Regions from separate parts of the Brevibacillus sp. AF8 genome, predicted to be linked through region 2. Evidence: riboswitches for the same ligand, from Rfam matches in the RefSeq annotation. Region 2 holds a riboswitch; the other holds the start of a gene.
What was found. A riboswitch is a leader RNA that binds a small molecule or an ion and turns the genes downstream of it on or off. The one in region 2 is predicted to bind FMN.
Positions count from the first base shown of each region.

Region 1: it holds a riboswitch for FMN, as region 2 does, so the genes downstream of both, ribD (bifunctional diaminohydroxyphosphoribosylaminopyrimidine deaminase/5-amino-6-(5-phosphoribosylamino)uracil reductase RibD) here and KB186_RS25155 (ECF transporter S component) in region 2, are expected to answer to the same signal.

Region 1 covers NZ_JAGQDN010000005.1:70,339-74,758, forward strand. The annotation lists gene KB186_RS09615 (sigma-54-dependent transcriptional regulator) at 1-51, shown strand, start outside; gene KB186_RS09620 (c-type cytochrome) at 210-1,142, shown strand; gene KB186_RS09625 (HAD family hydrolase) at 1,266-1,934, shown strand; FMN riboswitch at 2,003-2,150, shown strand; FMN riboswitch at 2,263-2,407, shown strand; gene ribD (bifunctional diaminohydroxyphosphoribosylaminopyrimidine deaminase/5-amino-6-(5-phosphoribosylamino)uracil reductase RibD) at 2,539-3,645, shown strand; gene KB186_RS09635 (riboflavin synthase) at 3,665-4,321, shown strand; gene KB186_RS09640 (bifunctional 3,4-dihydroxy-2-butanone-4-phosphate synthase/GTP cyclohydrolase II) at 4,338-4,420, shown strand, end outside.
Region 2 covers NZ_JAGQDN010000026.1:56,499-60,918, forward strand. The annotation lists gene KB186_RS25145 (ABC transporter permease) at 1-517, shown strand, start outside; gene KB186_RS25150 (ABC transporter permease) at 521-1,318, shown strand; FMN riboswitch at 1,722-1,876, shown strand; gene KB186_RS25155 (ECF transporter S component) at 2,109-2,720, shown strand; gene proS (proline--tRNA ligase) at 3,035-4,420, shown strand, end outside.

The DNA.
Region 1 (4,420 bases), on a different contig from region 2:
AGCGTGCGTAATCTGTACCGAAAAATCGAAGAGTACGAGCTGCGACCGTGACATTTTGTCGCGTACTGACCATGACATTTTGGCATGGTCTTTTCTTTTTCTTGCTATTTGGAAGCGCCAAGTCGTTCGTTTTCCTGCTTCTATGGTTTGGCACGCCTCTTGCTACTTTCATGGTGTGAATGCACGATCAACATGGAGGAGTGAGACCTATGTTCAAAAAAGAGAAGACAGGCTGGAAGAAGCTGTCTATGGTTGTAGTGGCGATGCTGGTCTTTGCAGGCTGCGCTACACAGCAGACCGCTCAACCCACCTCAACAGCGAATGAGGCCAAAGATAAAACAGCGAGTGGGGCAACGGGAGCAATCAATTTAGATTCCTACACCCCGCCTAGTATGGACAAGGTGCCAGAAGGGCCATTGGGAGAATCGATTAAGTATGGACATAAGTTAATGAATGAAACGAGCACAGTGATCCCTGAATACACAGGGAATAAGCTTTCCTGCTCCAGCTGTCACGGTAATGCAGGAATGGATGCGACCTCCCCATTAACGGGTGTCACCGCAGTCTATCCCCAGTACATTCCAAGGTCTGGAAAAGTGATTACTATTGAAGATCGGATCAATGGTTGCTTTCAACGAAGCATGAACGGAAAGCCATTGCCTTACAACAGCGACGAAATGAGAGCGATGGTTGCCTATCTGACATATATCTCAACAGATGTACCAGTAGGAATTAAAGAGCGCCCGTGGATAGAGAAAAATGATATGAAGAGCGTACCTCAACCGAATGTGGCAAATGGAGAAGCCCTCTTCCAAAAATCGTGTTTACAATGCCATGCTGCTGATGGATCAGGTACAGGTCCAAACTCTGGCCCAGCACTATGGGGGGATAACTCCTTCAATATTGGTGCAGGCATGGCTCGAATTTCCAAAGCTGCTGGCTACATTCAGCGTAATATGCCTTTAGGGGAAATGGGTGGCATCAAGCAAGGCTCGTTAACCGATCAAGAAGCTGCGGACCTAGCTGCCTATATTTTGTCCAAGCCACGTCCAGACTTTGCCAAAAAGGCACAAGATTGGCCAGCTGGAGGGGTTCCAAAGGATGTGCCGTATGAAGTAGATAGCGCCAAGAAGAAGCAATAGGAACTCAATATCGAACCCCAAAATGGGGGCTGTCCCAAAAGTTATAAAATGACGGAGGGATAGTCCTCTTTTTGATAAAATGGAAGGATCATTCACGACTATTGTCAAAAAAGGAGGCACAAAATGAGCAGAACCTTTCAAAAAGGCATTATTTTCGATATGGACAACACCTTGTTGCAATCCAGGATCGATTTTACCGAGATGAAGCGGGCCATTTTTCAACTATGGGTGGACAATGGGATCGTTTCCCCAACATTTGAATGGGAAAAGCATACCGCATCACAGCTCATTGAGATCGGGCGAAAAGCGGAGCAGATGACGTCAGAGTTGGAGCAAGCGATGTGGGATGCAGTAACCGCGATCGAGAAGGAAGGGATGCATGGTGCTGTTCTGGAGCAACACGCGGTAGAAGTGCTGGAGGAGTTGAAGAACCGCTACCAGCTGTATATCTTAACCAACAACGCGCATGCTGCCGCAATGGAGGCTTTGAACGAGACGGGAATCGCCTCCTACTTCGCTGAAATCGTCGCCCGCGAGCAGATGACGGCATTGAAGCCATCTCCCTCCGGCGTTCACTATATTCGCAGCCGAAAGCCAGATTGGCCTGTTTCGGCCTGGACGATGATCGGGGATTCGTGGATCGATGGCAAGGCGGCCTGTGATGGACAAGTTGCTTTTATTGCCTATCAAGGGAATGAGTTGGACATGGAGCGAAATGGTGTTGTGCCAAGAGCGTACATCAATGATTTGAAAGAACTCCTGACGGTCCTCGAAATGTGCGAGCAAGAGTAAAAGTGCACTTCTCCAATAAATGATTACAGACAATAGCGAAAAATATGCTATACTTTGCCTAACTGAATACCAGCCTTCAGGGTAGGGTGCAATTCCCGACCGGCGGTAATGACGAACGCACGTCTGAGCCCGCGACTCGCTATCGAAGCAGTTGATAGCGACTGACTTGGTGCAAATCCAAGGCCGACGGTACAGTCCGGATGGGAGAAGGTATTTGGAACGGCCTGTTTCGCTGTTTTTTTCAAAAAACGGTAGAAGCGAGGCTTCTTTCTGAACGCCCTGAGCATAATATTCATGGGCGTTTTTATTTTTCATAAAACTTCATAGCGACAATCTTCAGGGCAAGGTGAAATTCCTGACCGGCGGTAATGGCGTACGTACGTCTGAGCCCGCGACTCGCTGACCACGCTTGCAGCGACTGATCTGGTGAAAGTCCAGAGCCGACGGTACAGTCCGGATGGAAGAAGATTTTTTGCTTTCTTCATTTGTTTTTTCAAAAAACAGATGAGGTAAGGCTTCTTTCCGTATGCCCTGAAACGCTGTGAGGTTTCAAGGGCTTTTTGCGTTGTGTTGGCTGGAATGATGGAACAGAAAGGAGTGCGGTATGGAACAGGACAGCAAGTACATGGATCTGGCGCTGGAGCTGGCACGATCGGCACGAGGCCAAACCAGTCCGAATCCCATGGTCGGAGCTGTGATTGTGAAAGATGGAACCATCGTGGGAATGGGAGCGCATCTGCGGGCAGGAGAGCCCCATGCTGAGGTGCACGCACTGCGGATGGCTGGGGAAAAAGCGCAAGGTGCGACCGTATATGTGACGCTGGAGCCTTGCAGTCACTATGGGAAAACACCGCCGTGTGCAGAGGCATTGATCGCAGCTGATGTACGTCGTGTGGTTGTAGCTACGCTCGATCCGAATCCATTGGTGGCGGGACGAGGCATCGAGATGCTGCGGGCAGCAGGAGTAGAAGTGGCGGTGGGCGTGAGAGAAGAGGAAGCGAAGGCGCTCAATGAAGTCTTTTTCCATTACATCCAAACCAGACGTCCATTTGTGACGGTAAAGACGGCCAGTACATTGGACGGAAAAATTGCTTCGGTCACGGGACACAGTCAGTGGATTACTGGTGCAGAGGCTCGGGCAGAGGTGCATGAACTTCGCAGGCAGCATGATGCAATCCTGGTTGGAGTTGGGACGATTCTCGCTGATGACCCACTGTTGACGGCGCGCAAGGGAGAGCAGTGTTTTGGGAGCCAGCCAGTTCGCGTGATTTTGGACAGCCAATTACGTACGCCGCTGGATGCCCGTGTCGTTCAGAATACAGATGCGAAGACATGGATCTTTACGACAGATGCAGCCCCAAGGGAAAAGCAGGAGCTGCTTGCAGCAAGAGGAGTTAAGGTCATCACAATGGTAGGGCCAATTCTCGTGGAAAAGGTGCTGGATACGTTGGGGGAGCTGGGGATTACCTCGTTGCTTGTGGAAGGCGGACAGGAAGTAAACGGCTCCTTTTTGCAGGCGAGAGCGATTCAGAAGGTCGTGAGTCATATCGCGCTAAAGCTGATCGGAGGAAGCGGTGCACCCTCGCCGTTCGGTGGTCAAGGTTTTGCAACGATGGGAGAAGCAGTGCAGCTGACAAATGTCATGATCACTCCGATTGGGAAAGGCGATCTACAGATCAGCGGGTACCCACAATGGGAGGATCAGACGTAGCAGGTGAGGAGGAGAGAGCATGTTCACGGGACTGGTCGAAGAAGTGGGCGTGTTGGAATCGATTCAAGGGAACGAACAGGCGAGTCGACTGGTCATCCGCGCACAGCAGGTACTTGAAGGGGTGAAGCTCGGCGACAGTATCTCGGTCAATGGCATTTGCCTTACGGTTACTTCTTATACCAATCGTCAGTTTTGCGTCGATGTGATGCCAGAGACAATGAATAAGACGAGCTTGCGCAAATTACGCAGTGGACAGCGAGTGAATTTGGAAAGGGCGATGCGGCTGGGAGATCGATTCGGCGGGCATATCGTCTCCGGACATGTAGACGGGACCGGAATAGTTGCTTCACGAGAGGTGAATGCGAATGCAGTTGTGTTTCGGATTGAGGCCAAACCGCAGCTGTTGAAGTACGTCATTGCCCGTGGATCGATTTGCATAGATGGCATCAGTCTCACCGTGGTGGACGTAAGCGATAGCGGTTTTACGGTTTCGATCATTCCGCATACGCTGGCGAATACGAGTCTTGCAGACAGACGACCTGGGGACTTGGTGAATCTCGAAACGGATGTCATCGGCAAATATGTGGAGCGCTTGTTAGGTTATCAAAACCATGGCGGTACAGAAAAATCTGGCGGGCTCAGTCTAGCCTTTTTGCAGGAAAATGGCTTCGCGTGAGTAGGAGGGAGTAAGCATGTTTCATCGCATAGAAGAAGCATTGGAAGATTTGCGTCAGGGCAAGGCAGTCATCGTGGTAGATGATGAGGATCGGGAAAA
Region 2 (4,420 bases):
AATGATACGCCCTTATAATTACTTGTCCGTGAAAACGGCGCAGGCTTTTGGGGAAGGGATCTTTCGTTTTCTCTTTTTCGCGGGTCCAGGCATTTTCCTTATCAGTCTGATCATTCCGTTCAGCTTCCCTGCGACAGCAACTGGGTGGGGACTGTATTTGATCAGCTTGATGTGTGCGTTTTTGATCAATACACAAATCAATCTGGTGACAGGCTTGCTTACTTTCTTCCTGTTCCGAAACGATGGCATGATGCGAGCCAAGCGGGTCGTGGTGGATCTGTTGTCTGGTCTCGTGCTGCCGATCAGCTTTTTCCCCGGTTGGGCGCAAACGGTAATGGGGTATCTTCCATTTCAGGCGGTCAACTACTATCCGAGCTTGATCTTCACAGGTGCGATTACAACGGAACGCTCCTGGGAATTGATCGGTTTTCAGGTGGTTTGGATGTTTGTCATACTGGTTCCCATCTTGGTGATGTGGCGTCTTGCCCGCAACAAGCTGGTTGTGCAAGGAGGGTAGAGCATGCAAGACATGAGACATATTTTCAGTATTTTTGCCGACTACCTGAGCCAGTACTTCAAGACGAGACTTGCCTACCGAACAGATTTTCTCGGGGATTTTGTGTCCAATCTGGTTTCTGAGTTGATCAATCTTGTCTTTATTGTTGTTGTGTTCACCCATGTTCCGCTGATGGGGGATTGGACGCGTGACGAGATTATCTTTATCTATGGGTTCTTTTTGGTTCCATACGCGTTATTCTCGATGTTCTTCGGTTTTTGGGACTTCAACGAACGGTACATCATCCGGGGCGAGATGGATCGCATCCTGACGAGACCGATCCACAATCTGGCGCAGGTGTGCCTCGAGTCGATTGCGCCAGACCGCATTTTTGGCGTCATAACCGGGATCATCATCATGGGGTATGCTGCCATTCAACTCGATTTGTCGTTTTACTGGTACGACGTGTTCATCTTTATCGGGCTCTCGATCAGCGGGGCACTGATTTACGGTGGCGTGTATACCGCGATTGCCGCGGTTAGCTTCTTTTCCGACTCGCGGACAGGGATTGCTCCGATGATCTACAACATCCAGCAATATGGGCGCTATCCGGTAGACGTGTACAACAAGGCTATTCGCTTTGTGCTCACCTACGTGCTGCCGTTTGCTTTCGTAGGTGTTTATCCGGCGGCTTACTTTTTGCGCAAGGAAGTCTGGTACACATATGCGGCAATGACGCCGGTAGTGGCTGTTATTTTCTTCGGGATTGGGCTGTTGGTCTGGAACTGGGGAGTCACGAAGTATCGGGGAGCGGGTTCTTGATTATTTATAATCCGAAGTCGTTGTGAGGTAAAAAAAGACCATCCCGGCTGCAACCGGAACGGTCGGTACAATAGGCGCTTCCCGCAAAGGGGTGCGGATCAATACTATGTTGTGAAATAGACCGCAGAGCTGTCAACTCAAGGGCGGTCTATTTCTTTTTGGTCAAGGTAACAACCAAGGCGATCTCACCCCCTTTCTATGGGGATGAGCCGCGACCACCCTTGAGGAGCCGATTCTATTGTACAAGCGAATGATAGCATAATGTGCTCTCTAGTTAGCAAGTGTCTTTTTTATTCGCTATTCACACTAAACACATCGGAAAAATAAATAAGAAGTGTCGCTTTGGCAGTTTCCTCTATTGTCAAATCAAAAAACAGCAGTATAATATGCTGTATACAACTACACATTCCTTCGGGGCAGGGTGAAATTCCCGACCGGCGGTGATCATGCTTTACGCATGTTAAGCCCGCGAGCCTCCCGAGCGTAAAGTTGCGACGGAGTGCAGGATCTGGTGTGATTCCAGAGCCGACAGTACAGTCTGGATGGGAGAAGGATGACGACAGTACGTTTATCACACGTGCTTGTTTACCTGTGCAAACGGGATGAGAACGTAGAGGCCAGCCCTCTTGTTTCTTGTACCTTTTATTTGCGCATGGTTTTGTCATACGCTTGCAAATGCCCTGTGGAACATAGCCACAGGGTTTATTCTGTTTGTGTAACAAGACGTGTGAGCATACAACGACTGTTGCCATTCCTCAAGAAGGAGTAGAAAAATGAGGAGATGGTAAACATGAAAGAAACAGCGCTGCATTCTTCGCGCACACGTGCAACCCAAAAGCTGGTGACGATTCCCATGCTGGCGGCCGTTGCATTTATTCTGCAGTATCTCGAGGTTCCCGTACCACTGATGCCAAGCTTTTTGAAGCTCGACTTCAGCACACTCCCGGCATTGATCGGGGGACTCATGTACGGACCTGTAGCTGGCATTTTTATCGAGGTACTGAAAAATACACTGCACATGCTCTTCAAAAATACAGATGGCCTTTTGATCGGTGAGCTCGCAAACGTCGTAGCAGGATCAAGCTTTATTTTTGCCGCTGTCTACATGCAGCGTCTGGGTCAAGGCAAAAAAGGCTTCCTGACTGGTCTCGCTCTGGGGACGGTTTTGATGACGATCGTCATGGCTGTGGCAAATGCATATGTGCTGTTGCCTGCGTACGCTGTGCTTTATCAAATGCCGATTGAACAGCTCTTGACTATGTTCAACGCGACAAGCATCTGGTCATTGGTTCTGTACGGAATCGTGCCGTTCAATCTCTTCAAAGGTGTTATGATTTCAGTGGTCGCATATCCGATCTACGTGAAGCTCGGCTCCAGAATCGCTGCGCGTACCAACAATTGACAACCACGACATGACTCGCTAATATGTTAACTTAATAGAAAGTTTCAAAAGGCTATGAAAGGACCCGCAGCTATTCCCACGTTACAGAGAGTCGGCCCTAGTCTGGAAGGCTGATACGTAAAGGATAACTGCATCCCATCCTGAAGCCGCTGGTGAAGAGCTTAGCCGGATGCCCACCGTTATCGGGTTATCGAGAGGACTATGGCGTATTGCTATGGTCAATCAGGGTGGTACCGCGGAAGTTAATCCTCCGTCCCTTTTTGGGATGGGGGATTTTTTGCATTTTACGTAAGAACAAAAAGGAGCGTAGACGGATGAAAGAGGACAAAGCGTTTGTAAAAGAAATTACACCGCAATCGGAGGATTTTTCGCGTTGGTACATCGATGCCATCAAAAAGGCGGATTTGATGGACTACACACCGGTGCGCGGCTGCATCGTTTTCAAGCCGGATGGCTTTGAGCTATGGGAGCGAATTCAAGAGGCGATGAATAAGCGCTTCAAGGAGACAGGGCATCGCAATGCCTATTTCCCGATGCTGATCCCCGAGTCCTTCTTTCAAAAAGAAAAAGAGCATATCGAGGGCTTCAATCCAGAGCTGCCTTGGGTAACAGAGGCTGGGGGCGAGCCGCTAGAGGAAAAGCTCGCACTACGTCCAACCTCCGAGACGATCATCGGGCATATGTACAGCCAATGGATTCAGAGCTATCGGGACCTGCCTGTATTAATCAATCAGTGGGCAAACGTGTTTCGCTGGGAGAAGCGGACAATGCCGTTCTTGCGGACATCGGAATTTCTCTGGCAAGAAGGCCACACGGCACATGCGACAGAGGAGGAAGCTCGTCAGGAAACGATGCAAATGCTGGAGATTTACCGAGAGGTCGTTGAGCAGGAGCTGGCCATTCCGGTTTGGAAGGGACAAAAAACACCAAGTGAACGCTTTGCGGGTGCTGTTGACACGTATTCCATTGAAGCGATGATGAAGGATGGAAAAGCAGTGCAGGCGGGTACCTCGCACTATTTGGGCGATAAATTCGCGCGCGGCTTTGAAATCAAGTTTTTGGATCGCGACAATCAGTTCAAGTACGTTCACACCACATCATGGGGCACCTCTACGAGACTGATTGGTTCGATGATCATGGTGCATGGCGATGACCGCGGTCTCGTGTTGCCGCCTCGCATGGCTCCGACACAGGTGATTATGATCCCGGTCGGTCCGATGAAGCTGCGCGAGAAAGTCATGGAGGCGTTTGATCCGCTCTTTGACGAAATCAAGGCCGCAGGAGTGCGTGTCCGTGCTGATCTTCGCGAAGAAACACCAGGCTGGAAGTTCAATGAGTGGGAAATGCGCGGGGTTCCTCTGCGTCTGGAGCTCGGCCCACGTGACGTGGAAAATGGTCAAGTGATTTTGGCTCGACGCGATACAGGGGAGAAGGTGACGGTTTCACTTGAAGGTATCGCGCAGACCGTTGTTCAACTGTTGGAAGAGATTCAGCAAAATATGTTCCAAAAAGCACTAGCATTCCGTGATGAAAACTCACATCTGGGGATCGACACACTGGAGCAGCTATCCGCTCATATTGCCAAAAACGAGAGCGAAAACAAAACGAGCGGATGGGTGTTAGCTGGCTGGTGTGGGGATGACGCTTGTGAATCGAAGATCAAGGAAGAAACCAAGTTCACCTCTCGCAACATCCCGTTT